2 regions of the Thioalkalivibrio sp. K90mix genome follow, and region 2 is predicted to be linked to the other one. Evidence: riboswitches for the same ligand, from Rfam matches in the RefSeq annotation. Region 2 holds a riboswitch; the other holds the start of a gene.
The links. Region 2 has a riboswitch for cobalamin ahead of bluB (5,6-dimethylbenzimidazole synthase). Riboswitches for the same ligand answer to the same signal wherever they lie in the genome.
Positions count from the first base shown of each region.

Region 1: it holds a riboswitch for cobalamin, as region 2 does, so the genes downstream of both, TK90_RS04080 (porin) here and bluB (5,6-dimethylbenzimidazole synthase) in region 2, are expected to answer to the same signal.

Region 1 covers NC_013889.1:865,581-873,551, reverse strand. The annotation lists partial or broken gene TK90_RS04115 (AAA family ATPase) at 1-1,497, shown strand, start outside; tRNA gene TK90_RS04110 (tRNA-Glu) at 1,578-1,653, opposite strand; gene TK90_RS04105 (hypothetical protein) at 1,674-1,904, opposite strand; tRNA gene TK90_RS04100 (tRNA-Ala) at 1,930-2,005, opposite strand; gene gltX (glutamate--tRNA ligase) at 2,048-3,454, opposite strand; gene TK90_RS04090 (DUF4399 domain-containing protein) at 3,594-4,037, shown strand; gene TK90_RS04085 (cytochrome-c peroxidase) at 4,106-5,086, opposite strand; cobalamin riboswitch at 5,356-5,590, shown strand; gene TK90_RS04080 (porin) at 5,719-6,834, shown strand; gene TK90_RS04075 (cytochrome c) at 6,856-7,416, shown strand; gene TK90_RS04070 (IS110 family transposase) at 7,697-7,971, shown strand, end outside.
Region 2 covers NC_013889.1:1,548,574-1,556,544, reverse strand. The annotation lists gene TK90_RS07350 (hypothetical protein) at 49-438, opposite strand; gene TK90_RS07345 (ABC transporter ATP-binding protein) at 449-1,303, opposite strand; gene TK90_RS07340 (iron ABC transporter permease) at 1,303-2,274, opposite strand; gene TK90_RS07335 (cobalamin-binding protein) at 2,281-3,183, opposite strand; cobalamin riboswitch at 3,329-3,524, shown strand; gene bluB (5,6-dimethylbenzimidazole synthase) at 3,620-4,342, shown strand; gene cbiB (adenosylcobinamide-phosphate synthase CbiB) at 4,339-5,241, shown strand; gene cobD (threonine-phosphate decarboxylase CobD) at 5,294-6,253, shown strand; gene TK90_RS07315 (cobyric acid synthase) at 6,250-7,737, shown strand; gene cobU (bifunctional adenosylcobinamide kinase/adenosylcobinamide-phosphate guanylyltransferase) at 7,734-7,971, shown strand, end outside.

The DNA of each region.
Region 1 (7,971 bases), 680 kb from region 2:
GTCGAGCCGGTCGGCGTCCTGGACGGTGTGCGCTACCGTTTCCGTCACGCCCTATTCCAGCAGGCTGCCTACGAATCCATGCTGGTGGCCGAACGAACGCGTCTTCACGGCCGCCTGGCGGATCTCCTGCGTGACGATCAAGGCACGAGCAATATCGACTGGGGCCAGGTGGCCAGCCATCTTTATCACGCCGGACGTGTGGACGAGGCCGTGCCCGCCTGGCTCGAGGCGGGAGAGGCGGCGTTCGCCCGGGGCATGCTGCTGGAGGCATCACACTACTTCGAAGATGCCCTCAGCTGTCTCGATCGCGAGCTAGGCGACCGGGAACCCTCGGAAGAACGCGACGCGCAGACGCAGCGAGCTCTGGGCGGACTGGGTGCCTCAAACCTCGCCCTGTTGGGGTACGGCTCCCGCACGGTCCACGCGATCTTCGAACGCACCTTGGGCATCACCGCGCCTCAGCGAGATGCGGTGCAGTACTTCCGTGTGCTCTGGGGCCTTTGGCACGGCGCCGGATCCTGGCACGGCTTTGATGAAGCCCACCGACTGGCCAACGACATGGAACAGGTCGCAGAGCAGTCGAACGACCGCCTGCTACGAATCGCCGCACACTACGTACAAGGCAACACGCACTTCTGGAGTGGCCAGCTACCGCTGGCGCTGGAACACCAGACCCAGGCGCTCGCCCTGTACCGCGAAGACGACCACCCGCACCTGGTCGCGCGCCACACCGAGAACCCCGCGATCAGCTCACGCGGCTTCATGGCCTGGACGCTCCTCTTCTTCGGCAACCACGCTCGCGCGTGGGAGGAAATGGATGCGGCCTGCGCCGAGGCCGCAGCGCTGGAGCACCGCCCCACAGAGGCCTTTGTATACGCCTTCCGGGCAGCGCTTGGCTTCTTCGCCGACGACCCTGACGAAGCCCTGACCTCCGCCCGCCGCGCGCTCGCGATTGCCGAGGACTATGACTATCCCCTCTGGCGGGCCTCAGGCCTGGCACTACAGCACTGGGCCCTGGCGCGCCAGGGCGACACCTCGGCCGTGGCACCACTCCGGGAACAGGCAGACGCATTGCGCCACATCATGGATGGCGTCAGCACCATCTTTCAGCTCTTCCTGCTCGACGCACTGCATGCAACCGGAGCCAAGCCTTCTGAGCGTCTGCAGATCGCCACCGCTACACTGACCAACTGCCTGAAACGAGGCGACCACGGCTTCGAGCCCGCAATCCGGCGACTGCGTGCCCATGCGCTGCTGGAACACAGCGACGGCACCGACAACGAGGGTTGGCAGGAGCTGGAGCGGGCACGCCGTCTGGCCCACGACCACGGCAACCCGAATATCGAACGATTAACCCTGCTCGACTATGCCCGCTTTGCTCGCGATGACGTCTGGCGCCAGTGGAGCGAACGCGAACTCCTGCGCATCAACCACTGCATCATCCCCCGACGACACCCATCCGAGCAGGCGCTGCAGCAGAACCCGCGGCTCGCCTGAAGCGATCCCGGGCCAGCACGGGTAGCGTCCTGCACAAAAGAAAAGGCCCGAACCTTTCGGTTCGGGCCTTTTCGGAATAATGGCGTCCCCACGGGGATTCGAACCCCGGTCGCCGCCGTGAAAGGGCGGTGTCCTAGGCCTCTAGACGATGGGGACGTAGAGGCAACGTCTTGTTGCTAGTTTGGCGGGCCCTGGGGCCGGCCGCTTCTGTGACCTCCGGCGGTCTCACGATAAATGATCGTGGTTACAACACCGGTAAACACCAGAAGAAATCCGATCGGAACCGCCGCAATCAGGGGCTTGGACCAGGTTTGCTCCCCGGTGAACATCAGCCCGAAACCGCCGAACAGTCCAACCACTGCGATCACCAGACCCACCCAGATGGATATAACCCCAAAACGATGCATCGGTGAACTCGCTTACACCCGAATTTGGTGGAGCCAGGCGGGATCGAACCGCCGACCTCCTGCATGCCATGCAGGCGCTCTCCCAGCTGAGCTATGGCCCCGTGTCAGGCGAGCGCGTACTGTAGCCAGCACCCCCTGGAGTGTCAACCCGCTTCCGCCGAAATTTTCTTCAACGCCCGCTCGATTCGAGCCAGTGATCGCTCACGCCCAATCAGCACCAGGGTGTCGTCGATCGGCGGCGATACCGTACTGCCGGTCAGGGCCACACGCAGCGGCTGCGCGACCTTGCCCAGCTTGAGATCCAGCCGCTCGCCGGTGTGCACCACGACCTCGTGCAGCGGCTCCTTCTCCCAGGCACCCAGCGCACTGAAACCGTCATGCAGCGTCTGCAGCACCGGGAGGGCCTCGGCGGTGAGCTGCTTGCGCGCGGCCTTCTCGTCGTAGTCCTCGAACTCGCGGTAGAAGTACACGCTGTTCTCGGCCATCTCGCGCAGGGTGCGCGCTCGCTCACGCTGAGCGATCACCACGTCGCGCATCGCCGGGCCATTGGCCGGATCGATGCCCAGCTGACCCAGGTGCCAGCCGAACTCCAGCGCCACATGATCCGGGTCCAGCGTCTTGATGTAATGCTGGTTCAACCACAACAGCTTGTCCGGGTTGATCGCCGAGGCGGACTGATTCACGTCCTCGATATCGAACAGGCGCACCAGTTCGTCCACCGAGAAGATCTCCTGATCGCCATGCGCCCAGCCCAGACGGACGAGATAGTTCAGCAGTGCCTCTGGCAGGTAGCCCTCGTGGCGGTACTGCATCACCGAAACCGCGCCGTGGCGCTTGGACAGCTTGGCCCCGTCCGGGCCCATGATCATCGGCAGGTGGCCGTAGCGTGGCGGCTCGACACCCAGCGCCTTCAGGATATTGATCTGGCGCGGGGTGTTGTTCAGGTGGTCATCGCCGCGGACCACGTGGGTGATCCCCATGTCCATGTCATCGACCACGACCGTCAGGTTGTAGGTCGGCGAGCCGTCGGAGCGCGCGATGATCAGGTCGTCCAGTTCGCGGTTCTGGAAGGCGACCTTGCCGCGCACCATGTCGTCGACAACCGTCACACCCTCGTCCGGGGTGCGAAAACGGATCACCGGCTCCACCCCCTCGCGCGGTTCGGTGCGGGTGCGGCAGCGTCCGTCGTAGCGTGGCTTTTCCTTGCGCGCCTTCTGCTCCTCGCGCATCGCATCCAGCTCTTCCTTGGTGCAGTAGCAGCGATAGGCGTGGCCCGTCGCCATCAACTGGTCGATCACTTCCTTGTACCGGTCGAAGCGTTCCGTCTGGTAGAACGGCCCGTGATCGTAGGTCAGCCCCAACCAGTTCATGCCCTCGAGGATCGCGTTCACCGACTCCGCGGTACTGCGCTCCAGGTCGGTATCCTCGATACGCAGCACGAACTCACCACCGTGGTGACGCGCATACAGCCAGGAGAACAGCGCGGTGCGGGCACCACCGATATGCAGATAGCCGGTTGGACTGGGGGCAAAACGGGTGCGAAAACTCATGCGGGCTACTCGTCTCGATCGGGAGGTGGAAAACGAAGGCGCATAGGGTAGCAGAACGCCACCGTACTGCCGCGCGGACCGCCGACTATACTCGTAAACGAGCCAACCGACTGCCCGCACGCGGGTCCAAGGAGCACCCATGAACACCACTCTTACTCGGCTCTCCACGCTGCTCGTGCTGACGGGAGGCCTTGCCCTGGTCGGCACCGCCACGGCCGCCGATCGTATTGCACCGCCGGATGGCGCGAAGGTCTATTTCATCAGCCCGCAGGATGGCGAAACGCTCGAAAGCCCGGTGCGGGTCCAGATGGGCCTGCGAGACATGGGTGTCGCCCCGGCCGGTGTAGAGATGGACAACACCGGCCACCACCACCTGCTGGTGAACAAGCCGCTCGACGAGGTGGACCTGGATGTCTCGCTGCCCTTCTCCGACCACAAGCGCCATTTCGGTGGCGGGCAGACCGAGGGCGAGCTGGAACTGGAACCCGGCGAATACACCCTGCAGTTGCTGTTCATGGACTACCGCCACATCAGCTTCGACCCACCAGTTGTTTCCGAGAAGATCACCATCACGGTCGAATAGTCCTGACCACGAAAAAGCCCCCTCCGTCTCCGGAGGGGGCTTGAAACACCCGATCCCAGTGCGGCCAGTTACGGCAGCGCAGGGATGTCGAAGCGCGGCATTTCGCCGGTCAGTGCATGCATGAAGGCCTCGATGTCCGCGACCTCGTCATCGCTGAACTCCATGCCCAGCATCTCCTGCCCCATGATGCGGATCGCTTCGTCCAGCGTGGCGGTCTCGCCGTTGTTCATGTAGGGGTAGGTCAGCGCGACGTTGCGCAGGGTCGGGGTCTTGAAGGCGAACTTGTCGGCCTCGTCGCCCGTGACCAGATAGCGACCCTTGTCCTCCGAGCCCGGCACCTGGATGCGGTGGAAGTTGCTGTCGGTCAATGCCGGGCCGCTGTGGCAAGCCACACAACCGTTGTCGGCGAACAGCTTCATTCCGCGCATCTGCTGCTCGCTCATCGCGCCCTCGTCCCCGGCCAGCCAGCGATCCAGCGGCGAGTTCGGGGTGTTCAGCGTGCGCTGGAAGGTCGCCAGCGCCTTCGCCACGTGGTCGGTGTTGATCACGTTGTCGCCGTCATAGTCGGGATAGGCCGCCTCGAACTTCTCCTGGTACTCGTTGAACTCCTCCAGGCGCGCGATCGCCTCCTCCAGCGGCATCGCCATCTCGATCGCATCCTGGATCGGACCGAGGGCCTGACCCTCCAGATCGTCCTCGCGACCATCCCAGAACTGGGCGGTGAAGAAGCCGGAATTCAGCACGGTCGGGGTATTGCGTTCGCCCACCTGGCCGTCGTGGCCCACCGCGCGCGGGATGCGGTCCGCCCAGCCCAGCGCCGGGTTATGGCAGGTCGCGCAGGAGATCACGCCGGAGCTGGAGATGCGCGGCTCGAAGAAGAGCATCTTGCCCAGCTCGATCTTCTCCTTGGTCATCGAGTTATCCGCCGGGATCGGCGGCAGCGCCGGCAGCGGCTCGAATACGTCGCGGTACTCGGAATAGTCAGTATCGGCCGCGGCCGGGGCCGCCGCCCCGAACGCCAGGGCCGCACAGGCGGCCAGCGCCGTCATGCGGAATCCGGAAAGCGTTTTCATACAGGTCTCCCTTGAGTAACAGATGAGTAACAGACATCTGAGAAGCGGATATCGGCGCGAACCGAAATAGACTCGGTCCAAACCACTTAAAACCCACCCTACAGACGCGGAAACCTGGTCGCGATCAAAATCCGCCCCGGAGATGATCTGCATCAATTATCAGCCTCCAGGGGAGCCGGGTTCGCCCCCACTACACCGTTTCCCGGGATACCCGGACAAACTTGACCCCCTCTTTTCCCTCCATTACGGTTCGCCCCTCTCTAGGTGCCCCGGCGCTCAGCCGCCGGGGATAATCGGGAAGCCGGTGCGCGAATCGACATTCGCAAGGCCGGCACTGCCCCCGCAACGGTAGGCGGAGACGGGCGGATCCAATGCCACTGCGGCGCATCCCCGGGATGCCCGCGGGAAGGCGATCCGCCCTGGATGCATCGCGCATCCACTTCGCGAGTCCGGAGACCGGCCTGGACGACACCCGACGCCGCGGTGGGCGGCCGAGCGGGCCAGACCGGCGTGCTCGCATCGCCCGGCCTCCCCTGCTCCCTGTCCAGCTTCCGGCGTCGTTTCATCCACGGCGTGCGGGGTCGCGCGTCCAAGGGAGCAACCCAACAATGAACCATACCCATCTCCGACCGGGACAGCATGCCGTCCCGGCCCTGGCCACCCTGTGCCTGATGACGGCCGCGGGCATCGCGCCGGCACAAGCCGGCTTCGAATTCGGCGACGCGGAAGACGGCCTGCAGGTCACCCTGGATCCGCTGATCCAGGGCCGCTACAGCTACGAACGAGACCCGGATGGCTCCAGCAGCGAATTCGACTTCCGTCGTGCCTGGCTGGACACCTCGGGCACCCTGTTCCACCCCGATCTGAGCTTCCGCCTGCAGCCGGATTTCAGCAGCGGCGAGCTGTCCATGCGCGACATCTGGTTGCAGTACGCACTGGGTGAACACCTGGGCCTGCGGGCTGGCCAGTTTACGGTCCCCTTCGGCCTGTCGCGGGATATCGGCGGACCCAACCGCCTGTTCACCGAACTGAGCATCGCCGGCAACCAGTTCGAGGTTCCGGCCGGCCGCGACACCGGTATCGCCCTGCTGGGCGGCGCCGGCGACAACCGGGCATGGGCCATCGGCGTGTTTGACGGTCGCGGGCGTCTGGATCAGCGCGACGATCGCCCCTCCACATCCGGCCACCTGTTCAGTGCGCGCGGCGCGTGGGCCCCGGTCGGCGCAGTCCCACGTGACAACACCACGTTAGGCCAGGCCGTGGAGCGCACCGTCGCCCTGGGCGCCGGCGTACAGGCCGCCAGCCGCAACCACCTGCGCGACTGGAGCCGCGGCATCGAAGACACGGTGGCCAACCAACGCGCCGACTGGATCACCGCCACCGCCGACGCGGTGGTCAAGTTCGCCCATACCTCGCTGTCGCTGGCGGCCTTCCGCCGCGATGTCTCCCCCGACCGCACCGCGAGCTACCACGACCTGGGGGCCGAACTGGAACTGGCGCAGTCGCTGCCGGTGGAGGGACTGGAGTTCGCCGCGCGCCACGCCGTATTGCGCCACGACGCAGGCGACGATCTTGGCACTGACGAGCGCTGGCAGCGTGAATGGGGTGCCGGCCTCAACTGGTATCACCGTGGCCAGCGGCACAAGACCCAACTGATGTGGCTGGACCGCGACACCGACACCTCGGACTGGGAGCTGCACCTGCAGCACCAGTTCCGCTTCTGAGAAATGACCGGGAGAATCGACATGAACTGGATGCAACCGATCCACCACCCGTTGAGAACCACCCTCTTTGCGATCCTGTTGCTGGCTGCCACCGGCAGCCCGGCCACCGCGGAGGTCACTGTCACAATGCCGGGCCCCTGGGGCGACTATGACGAGACCCTGGACGATCCGGCCAAAGTGGATGCGACCGAGGCCTTCCAGCGCTTCCGTCAGCAGAGCATGCAGGGCACCTCGGCCACCTACCGCAGCATCGAGCAGATCCTGCGTTATGACGCACCATTCGCCGAACGTCTGCCCGGTCTGGCCGAGGAACTGGCGCGCCGCGCCGACGACATCGAAACCTGGTTCGCACGCGAGACACCAGCGCGGGACGGCGAACCCGGGGCCCTGCCCGCGGCCTGGGAGGACCCGGAGTTCTCCGAGTACAAGGCAGCCTACCGCGAGGCCGCCGAACGACTGCAGCGCAAGGTGGAGTCGGCCGACGACCTGGAGAACGAAGACTTCCAGCTTCGCGCCACCGAGGCCCTGAACGGCGTGCGCCACCATTGTCTGGCCTGCCACGACAACTACCGCCGCCGCTAAACCGGCCGGGAACCAAGGGGCCGCCGCATGGCGGCCCCTTGCCATGACCCTGATCGGGAAGAAACCGCCTTCGCCTGCAAGCAGACTCCTTGTGTCTTGCGGTTCACGGATCGCTACCATGAACCGTATTGGGCTCGGGTAACCCGTCAGGCTCCTGAGGTCACGAACCTGTTCTGTAGATTGGCCCCCGAGTCCTTTCTCATCTCGAAGTTTGAACGGTATCCAAGACCCCCCTCCGTGACGGACGGGTGAGGCTGTACGGACAAGGCGAGAGGACGAGATGGCTCATATTGGCGTTGATGTTAGCAAGAACAAGCTCGACTGCATGTGGGTCCGGGATCTGGAGGCGGGCAAGGTGAAGCCCAAGGTGTTCCCGAACCGCCAAGACCAGTACCGGGAGCTGCTGCACTGGCTCGAGCGCAACACCGGCGAGACCCCCGAGGGGCTCCATGTGTATCTGGAGGCCACCGGCATCTACCACGAGCCGCTGGCGTACTGGCTTCATGATCAGGGGGTGCAGGTCCACGTGCTGAACCCGGCCCAGGTGCGTTCGCA
Region 2 (7,971 bases):
GGGCAACCCTGCAACCATACCGACCATGAAAGCAAAAGAAAATTGCATTCAGGGCCCGTCATGGGGCGGCTGCAGCGATGTCAGCTCCAGCCAGCTATCGGCAAAGAATTCTAGGCTCTCGACGAAATCCGGGTCGTGTTCCTGGCGGTTGATGGTCAGGTGCAGCATGACCGCCTCCGGGGTCGGCGGATGCCCGGTCGTCAGGGTCCAGGCGAGTGCGTTCGGGCAGCCCGGCAGGCTGAAGCGTACCCCGCCATTGATGCACTCGCGCCGGACACGAAACTCGCCCCACAGGCAGTAGACGACCCCGGCATCCGGCCCGGCCTCTTCAACAAGCGTGTCGATGGCGGGGCAAAGCCGGGGAAGGGCCGGCACGGTCAGCTTGGCCTGCAGGGAATCGGTGCTAGCCCGCAGGGGCAGGGTGCGGAAGAACTCCATGAGGGTCGCCTTACGGGATTGTGGGCAGGAATACCGGCTGGCCGTCGATCTCGCCTACGCTCAGGGGCTGGTTGTACAGCCGTTCCAGCGCGGACGGTACCAGCATCGTTCGTGTGGGGCCCCAGCAGGCCTTGCCGTCGGGGAACATCAGCAGCAGGTGATCGCAGTAGCGTACCGCCAGGTTCACGTCGTGCAGCACCAGGATCGCGGCGCGGTCGCCCCGGGCGATGCCGCGGATGTGGTCCAGCACCGCGACCTGGTGGTGCAGATCCAGCTGGCTGGTGGGCTCGTCCAGCAGCAGGAGCCGCGGGTTCTGGGTGAGCACGGTGGCGATGGCCAGGCGCTGGCGCTCGCCGCCGGACAGGGTGTCCACCAGGCGGTGTTCCAGCGCGGCCAGGTCCATCCGGGCCAGTGCGGCGCGGGCCTGGGCGTAGTCCTCGGCGGTCTCGATGTCCCAGGGTCGCAGGTAAGGGTGGCGGCCGATCAAGGCGGTCTCCAGTACCGTTGCGGGGAACCCGTCGTGGTGCTTCTGGAACACCAGACCCAGTTCGCGCGCCAGGCGGGCACGGGAGTAGTCGGGGAGCGGGCGGCCTTGCACATGGATCTCTCCGGTGCGGGCGTCGCGCAGCCCGGCCAGGGTATGCAGCAGGGTGCTCTTGCCCGCGCCATTCGGGCCGAGGATGCCCCAGCACTGTCCCGGGTTGATGGTCAGGTCCAGGGGCGTGCCGCTGGCGCGTTCCGGGATGTCGATGACCAGATCGTGGGTCGCCAGCAGGGTGTCCGGTCCGGGCGCCTCGTGCACGCTCTCTGCACCGGGCGCATGGGGATCGCCGTGGCGTTGGGGATGGGCAGTGTGCGGAGGCATCAGCGGCTCCGGTACAGCAGGAACAGGAACACGGGAACCCCCAGCATCGCGGTGATTACGCCGACGGGCAACTGCTCCGGGGCGATCATCGTGCGGGCGAGGGTGTCGGCCAGCGTCAGCAGAATGCCGCCGCCCAGCGCCGAGGCCGGCAGGATCACACGCTGGTCGTTGCCGAAGACCAGTCGGAGCATGTGCGGCACGATCAGCCCGACAAAGCCCACCGCGCCGACCTGCATGACCGCCGTGGCTGTGATCAGTGCCGCAGCGACGTAAATCGTCCACTCCACCGGACGCACGGCCACGCCCAGCGCGGCCGCCTGCATCGGGCCGCGCGCCAGGACGTTCAGGGTCCGTCCCAGGGGCAGTGCCAGCAGCACCACCAGTACCAGCACGCCCCAGGCGGGGTACGGGTTGCGGGCGTGAGAGACATCGCCCATCAGCCAGTACAGCATTCCGGGCAGCTCCGCGGTCGGGCTTACGGCTAAGAGGAAGCTGATGACGGCGCCCCAGCCGGCCGCTACGACCACTCCGGTCAGCAGCAACCGGGTCGGGGTCCAGCTGCCGGTGCCGTGCGCGAGGCCGAAGACGATCACCGTCGACAGCAGCGCACCCGCGAATGCGGCGACCGAGACCGAGAACATCGACAGGCCCGCGAGCATGGCCAGCAGGGCGCCCACGGAAGCCCCGCCGGAGAGACCCAGCACATAGGGGTCGGCCAGCGGGTTGCGCAGCAACACCTGCATCAGAGCGCCGGCGACGCCCAGCAGCCCGCCGGCGGCGAACGCGGCCAGGGCGCGCGGAAGGCGCAGTTCCAGCACCAGCGTGCTGTGCAGGCGGCTGCCTTCGCCCTGAAGCACCGCGAGCAGGTCGCCGAGGGGGATGGCGACACTGCCGTAGGCCAGGGCGACCAGGATCGCGAGCAGTGACGCCGGGAGCAGGACCCCCGTGGCGAGGAGGAAGGAGCGGGTCACGGAGGATCAGTCCGTCCGGCGCTGGCGGGCGCGTTCGAGTTCCTCGCACATGAGCCGGGTTCCTTCGGCAATCCGCGGAGTGTGACGCTGGAGGAGCGACGGCGGGATGAAGAACAGGTTGTCGCGCTGCACCGCGGTCATGTCCTCCCATTGTTCCCAGGCAATCACCCAGTCCGGCCGGTCCTCGCCCATGCCGCCGCCAATGATCACCTCCGGGTCGGCGTCGATCACGGCCTCGCGATCCATGCGCGGTACCAGGCGGTCCAGGTGGCCGAACACGTTGTCGCCCCCGCACAGGCGGATGGCCTCGCTGATCAGGTGTTCGTCGTTGACCGTCATCAGGGGCTGCTCCCAGACCTGGTAGAACAGCGGGACCGGGTCGCGGTCGGCATAGTCGAGCCGTAGCGTCTCGATCTCGTCGAGAAAGGCCTGCACCGCCTCTTCGCCGTGTTCCTCGGTACCCGCGAGCTGGGCCATGCGACGCATGCTGGAGGCCACCCCTTCGAAACTGCGCGGTTCCGAGACATAGACATTCAGTCCCAGATCGCGCAGGCGCTCGATCTGCGAGCTGGAATTGCCACTGCGCCAGGCGACCACCAGGTCCGGGTCCATTTCGACCACGCGTTCCAGATCGATGCGGCTGTAGCCGCCGACTCGCGGGATCATCTCCGCCTCCGGTGGAAAATCGCTGTGCTGGGTGACGCCCACCAGCTTGTCTCCGGCACCGACGGCGAAGAGGACTTCGGTGATGTGCGGGGCCAGGCTGACGATGCGTTCGGCGGGCCGGTCGAGCGTGACCTCGCGATCGTCGTCGTCGGTCACCGTGACCGGCTCGGCCAGTGCCGGTGCCGCGCACAGGAGTATCGTGACAAGGAGCGTCAACTGGCGTTTTATGGCGATTAAAATCATTAAAAATCCGATGGTTGTGTATTGTTTGTAATGTAGAAAATACCGTATTTCGGGGCGCCGAACGGGTAGCGAAAGCGCTTCATCATAGCAGCAAGGGCCAGATGGTTTGGTGCCCAAATTGGTCGCGGGTGGCCCGAGCGCGTATCATGTCTCGCTTTCGCCAGGTGCCTGCAGTGCGCAGGTGAAACGGGAAGCCGGTGCAAGTCCGGCGCTGCCCCCGCAACGGTAAGCGAGCGGCGAAGCAGACTGGCCACTGGGTCCTGCACCTGGGAAGGCGTCTGCCGATCGGCATCGTCCGACGCTCGCAAGCCCGGAGACCGGCCTGGCGGTGATTCATCCTGCGACCGTGCGGCGGGCAACGGTCGAGGGCGCAGGCGTGCTGGCTTGATGCCTGTTCCTTCGTGTCTTCGCCGTGCCGTCGCCTCGACGGAACCTCATGACGGCCCCAACTCCCAACCAGTCAGAAGAGAATCCGAACGCGTTCGCCTCGGCGGAGCGTGCCGCGGTGTATCGCGTGATCGGCGAGCGCCGGGACATGCGCCATTTCCGCCCGGACCCGGTGGATGCCGATACGTTGCGGCGGCTACTGGAGGCCGCACATCAGGCGCCCAGTGTGGGCTACATGCAGCCCTGGCGCTTTCTGCGGGTGACGGACCTGCGGCTGCGCGACGCGCTGCATGGCCATGTGGCGGCCGAACAGTCGCGCACGGCCGAGGCCTGTGGCGAGCGAGCCGCGGAGGTGCACCGGCTGAAGCTCGAGGGTATCCGCGATGCCGGCGAGCTGCTCGTGGTGGCCCTGACCGACGGGCGCGAGCGCTACGTGCTGGGTCGGCGCACGATGCCGGAGATGGATCTGTGCTCCGCAGCCTGTGCGATCCAGAACCTGTGGCTGGCGGCGCGGGCCGAAGGCCTGGGCATGGGCTGGGTATCCCTGTTCGACCCGGACTGGCTGGCGCGCGAACTGGGTATGCCGGAAGGGGCCTGGCCGATCGCGATCCTCTGCCTGGGCCATGTGGATGCGTTCTACGAGCGGCCCATGCTGGAAACCGAGGGCTGGGATCAGCGGCGGCCGCTGGACGAGCTGGTGTTCGAGAATCGCTGGGAACAACAACGGGACTCGAGTGCGGATGCGCCGCGCGCGGCTCGACGCCGCGCATGACCACCTTCGCACTGCTGGTCGCCGCTCTGGTACTGGATCGGCTGCTGGGGGACCCGCGGCGAGGCCATCCGCTGGCAGGATTCGGGATGCTGGCGGCCGGGGCGGAGCGGCTCGGCCACGCGGATTCGGTCTGGCGCGGCGGCTTCTGGGTGCTGGTGCTGGTCGTGCCCTTCGGGCTGGCGGCCTGGTGGCTGAGCCGCCTCCCGGGCGGCTGGCTGGTGGAGCTGGCCGTGCTGTGGCTGGCGCTCGGCGGGCGCGGGCTGGAGGAGCACGCCCGTCGCGTGATTGATGCCCTGCAGGCCGGGGACCTTCCTGGCGCCCGACAGGCAGTGGGCATGCTGGTCAGCCGCGATACTTCGGAGCTGGACGCGTCCGGTGTTCGTGCGGCCACGGCGGAGTCGGTGCTGGAGAACGGCAACGACGCGGTGTTCGCGACGGTATTCTGGTTCCTGGTCGCGGGTGCGGCGGGTGTCGTGGTCTACCGTCTGGTGAACACGCTGGATGCGATGTGGGGCTACCGCACGCCGCGCCATGCACGCTTCGGGCGGGTCGCGGCGCGGCTGGACGATATCCTCAACTGGGTCCCGGCACGCCTGACCAGCCTGGCCTATGCGCTGGCCGGACAGACGCGGACGGCGCTGCGCTGCTGGCGCGACCAGGGCAGACGCTGGAAGAGCCCGAACGCGGGACCGGTGATGGCCGCCGGGGCAGGGGCGCTGGGGGTGACGCTGGGCGGTCCGGCGCACTATGCCGGGGGTACCGAGGATCGGCCGGTCCTCGGTGCCGGCGCCGCCCCGGGCCCGGGTGCCATCGATGCCGCACTGCGGTTGGTCGATCACGCGCTGGCGATCTGGCTGGTGGCCATCGCCACAGGAGTACTGATTCTTGTATTCGTCTAACGCCACAACCGAATCCGCGAGCGGGCCGCTGAAGCAGGTCCACGGGGGCGGTGTGCGTGCGGCGGCGGCGCATTACGGGATCCCCGAGGCGCAGTGGCTGGACCTGTCCACGGGGATCAACCCGCAGGGTTATCCCGTCGGACCGGTGCCCGCCGAGGCCTGGCAGCGCCTCCCGGAGGACGAGGACGGGCTGGAGGCCGCCGCCCGGGCGTACTACGGCGCTGCATCGTTACTGCCGGTCGCCGGTTCCCAGGCGGCGATTCAGGCGCTGCCCCGGCTGCGAGCGGGGCCTGCCCGTGTCGGGGTACTGGAGCCGAGCTACAACGAGCACGCCCGTGCCTGGCGGGCGGCTGGACACGAAGTGGTCGCGGTGAGGGAGGGCGAACTCGCCGGGGCCGCGTCCACGCTGGACGTACTGGTGCTGGTCAATCCAAACAACCCCACCGCCGCGTATTTTGCTCCCGAGACGCTGCTCGACTGGCACCGTAGGCTCGCCGAGCGGGGTGGCTGGCTGGTGGTCGACGAGGCTTTTATGGACACCACGCCCCAGCAGAGTCTGGCTGGACATACGCCGCGCGAGGGCCTGTTCGCGTTGCGTTCGCTGGGCAAGTTCTTCGGCCTGGCCGGTGCGCGGGTCGGCTTCGTTCTGGCCCCGGACGGCTGGCTGCGGCGCATCGCCGAGTTGCTGGGACCGTGGAGCGTGCCCGGTCCCGCGCGGTGGGTGGCGCAGCAGGCGCTGGAAGACCGGGCGTGGCAGGCACAGACGCGCGGGCAACTGCAGGAGGCAGGGCGCCGGCTCGAGACGCTGCTGCGGGATGCCGGCTTGCCGCCGGCGGGCGGGACGCCGCTGTTCCAGTGGTGCCGGACCGACCATGCGCAGGCGATTCAGGATGCGCTGGCGCGTCAGGGCATCCTCGTGCGTCGTTTCGACCGTCCGGCCAGCCTGCGTTTTGGCCTGCCGGGGCGTGAGGCCGATTGGCAGCGGCTGGAAACGGAGCTGCAGCAGGCATGAACGGTACAACGCTCATGGTGCAGGGGACCACCTCGGATGCCGGCAAGAGCGTGCTGGTGGCCGGGCTGGCGCGGGTGCTGCATCGCCGCGGGCTGTCGGTGGTGCCGTTCAAGCCGCAGAACATGGCGCTGAACAGCGCGGTCACCCTGGACGGCGGCGAGATCGGGCGCGCCCAGGCCCTGCAGGCCGCCGCCTGCGGCCTGGAGCCGCACACCGACATGAATCCGGTGCTGCTCAAGCCCACCTCCGATGAGGGGGCGCAGGTGATCATCCACGGCCGCCCGGCGGCCGAGCTGGATGCCCGCGCCTACCACGACTACAAGCCGGTTGCCCGCGAGGCCGTGCTGGCCTCGCATCGGCGACTGACCGCGCAGTATGCGCATGTGCTGGTGGAAGGCGCGGGCTCGCCGGCGGAGATCAACCTGCGCGCAGGCGATATCGCCAACATGGGGTTTGCCGAGGCGGTGGACTGTCCGGTGATTCTGGTCGCGGATATTGACCGCGGCGGCGTGTTCGCGCATCTGGTAGGCACGCTCGCGCTGTTGAGCGAGACGGAGCGCGCGCGGGTGCAGGGTTTCGTGATCAACCGCTTTCGCGGCGATATCAGCCTGCTGCAGCCGGGGCTGGACTGGCTGGAGCAGGAGACCGGCAAGCCGGTGCTTGGGGTGATCCCGTACCTGCACGGGTTGTACCTGGATGCCGAGGACGCCCTGCCGCGCGAGGCGGTCCCGCAGAAGGTGGCGGATGCCCTGAAGGTCGTCGTGCCGGCCCTGCCGCGTATCTCCAACCATACCGATTTCGACCCGCTGCGCCTGCACCCGGCTGTGGACCTTCGCTTCGCCGGCCCGGGCGAGTCGCTGCAGCCGGCGGATCTGATCATCCTTCCCGGGTCCAAGGCCGTGCGTGATGACCTCGCCTGGTTGCGCGAACAGGGCTGGGAGGCCGAGCTGCGCCGCCATGTGCGTTATGGCGGCAAGGTGCTCGGGATCTGTGGCGGCTTCCAGATGCTGGGTCGGGTCGTACACGATCCTGACGGCGTCGAGGGGCGGCCTGGTTCCACGCCGGGGTTGGGCTGGCTGGACATCGAGACGCGCCTCGCGCCCGAAAAGCGCCTGGAGCGTGTTGCCGGGGGGCGTGTGCTGGGCCAGGAAGCCCACGTGGAGGGCTACGAAATCCATGCCGGTGTGACGACCGGACCCGGACTGGATCGCGCCCTACTGGAGCTGCAGCATGGCCCGGACGGCGCGCGCAGCGAGGACGATGCGGTGGCGGGGACCTATATCCATGGGGTATTCGATACCTCCGCTGCCGCCGAGGCTTTGCTGCACTGGGCCGGCATGCGCACGGGGACGGAGCATGGGGAAGACCTGGCGACCGCCCGCGAGCGTGGCCTGGAACGCCTGGCCGATACCCTGGAGGCGCACCTGGACCTGGGGCGCATCCTCGCGCTGCTGCGGGCAGGAAACTCGGAGGCTGTGACATGAAGACGCTGGTGCTCGGCGGCGTGCGTTCCGGCAAGAGTCGGCTGGCGGAGCAGCTGGCCGATGCCAGCGGCTTGCACGTGACCTATGTCGCTACCGCGCGTGCCGACGACGCCGAGATGGTGCGCCGCATTGAGCGCCACCGCGCCGACCGTCCCGGGGAGTGGGGCCTGATCGAGGCGGATACCGGCCTGGCCACCGCGCTGGAAGAGGCCGCTAGACCAGATGAATGCCTGC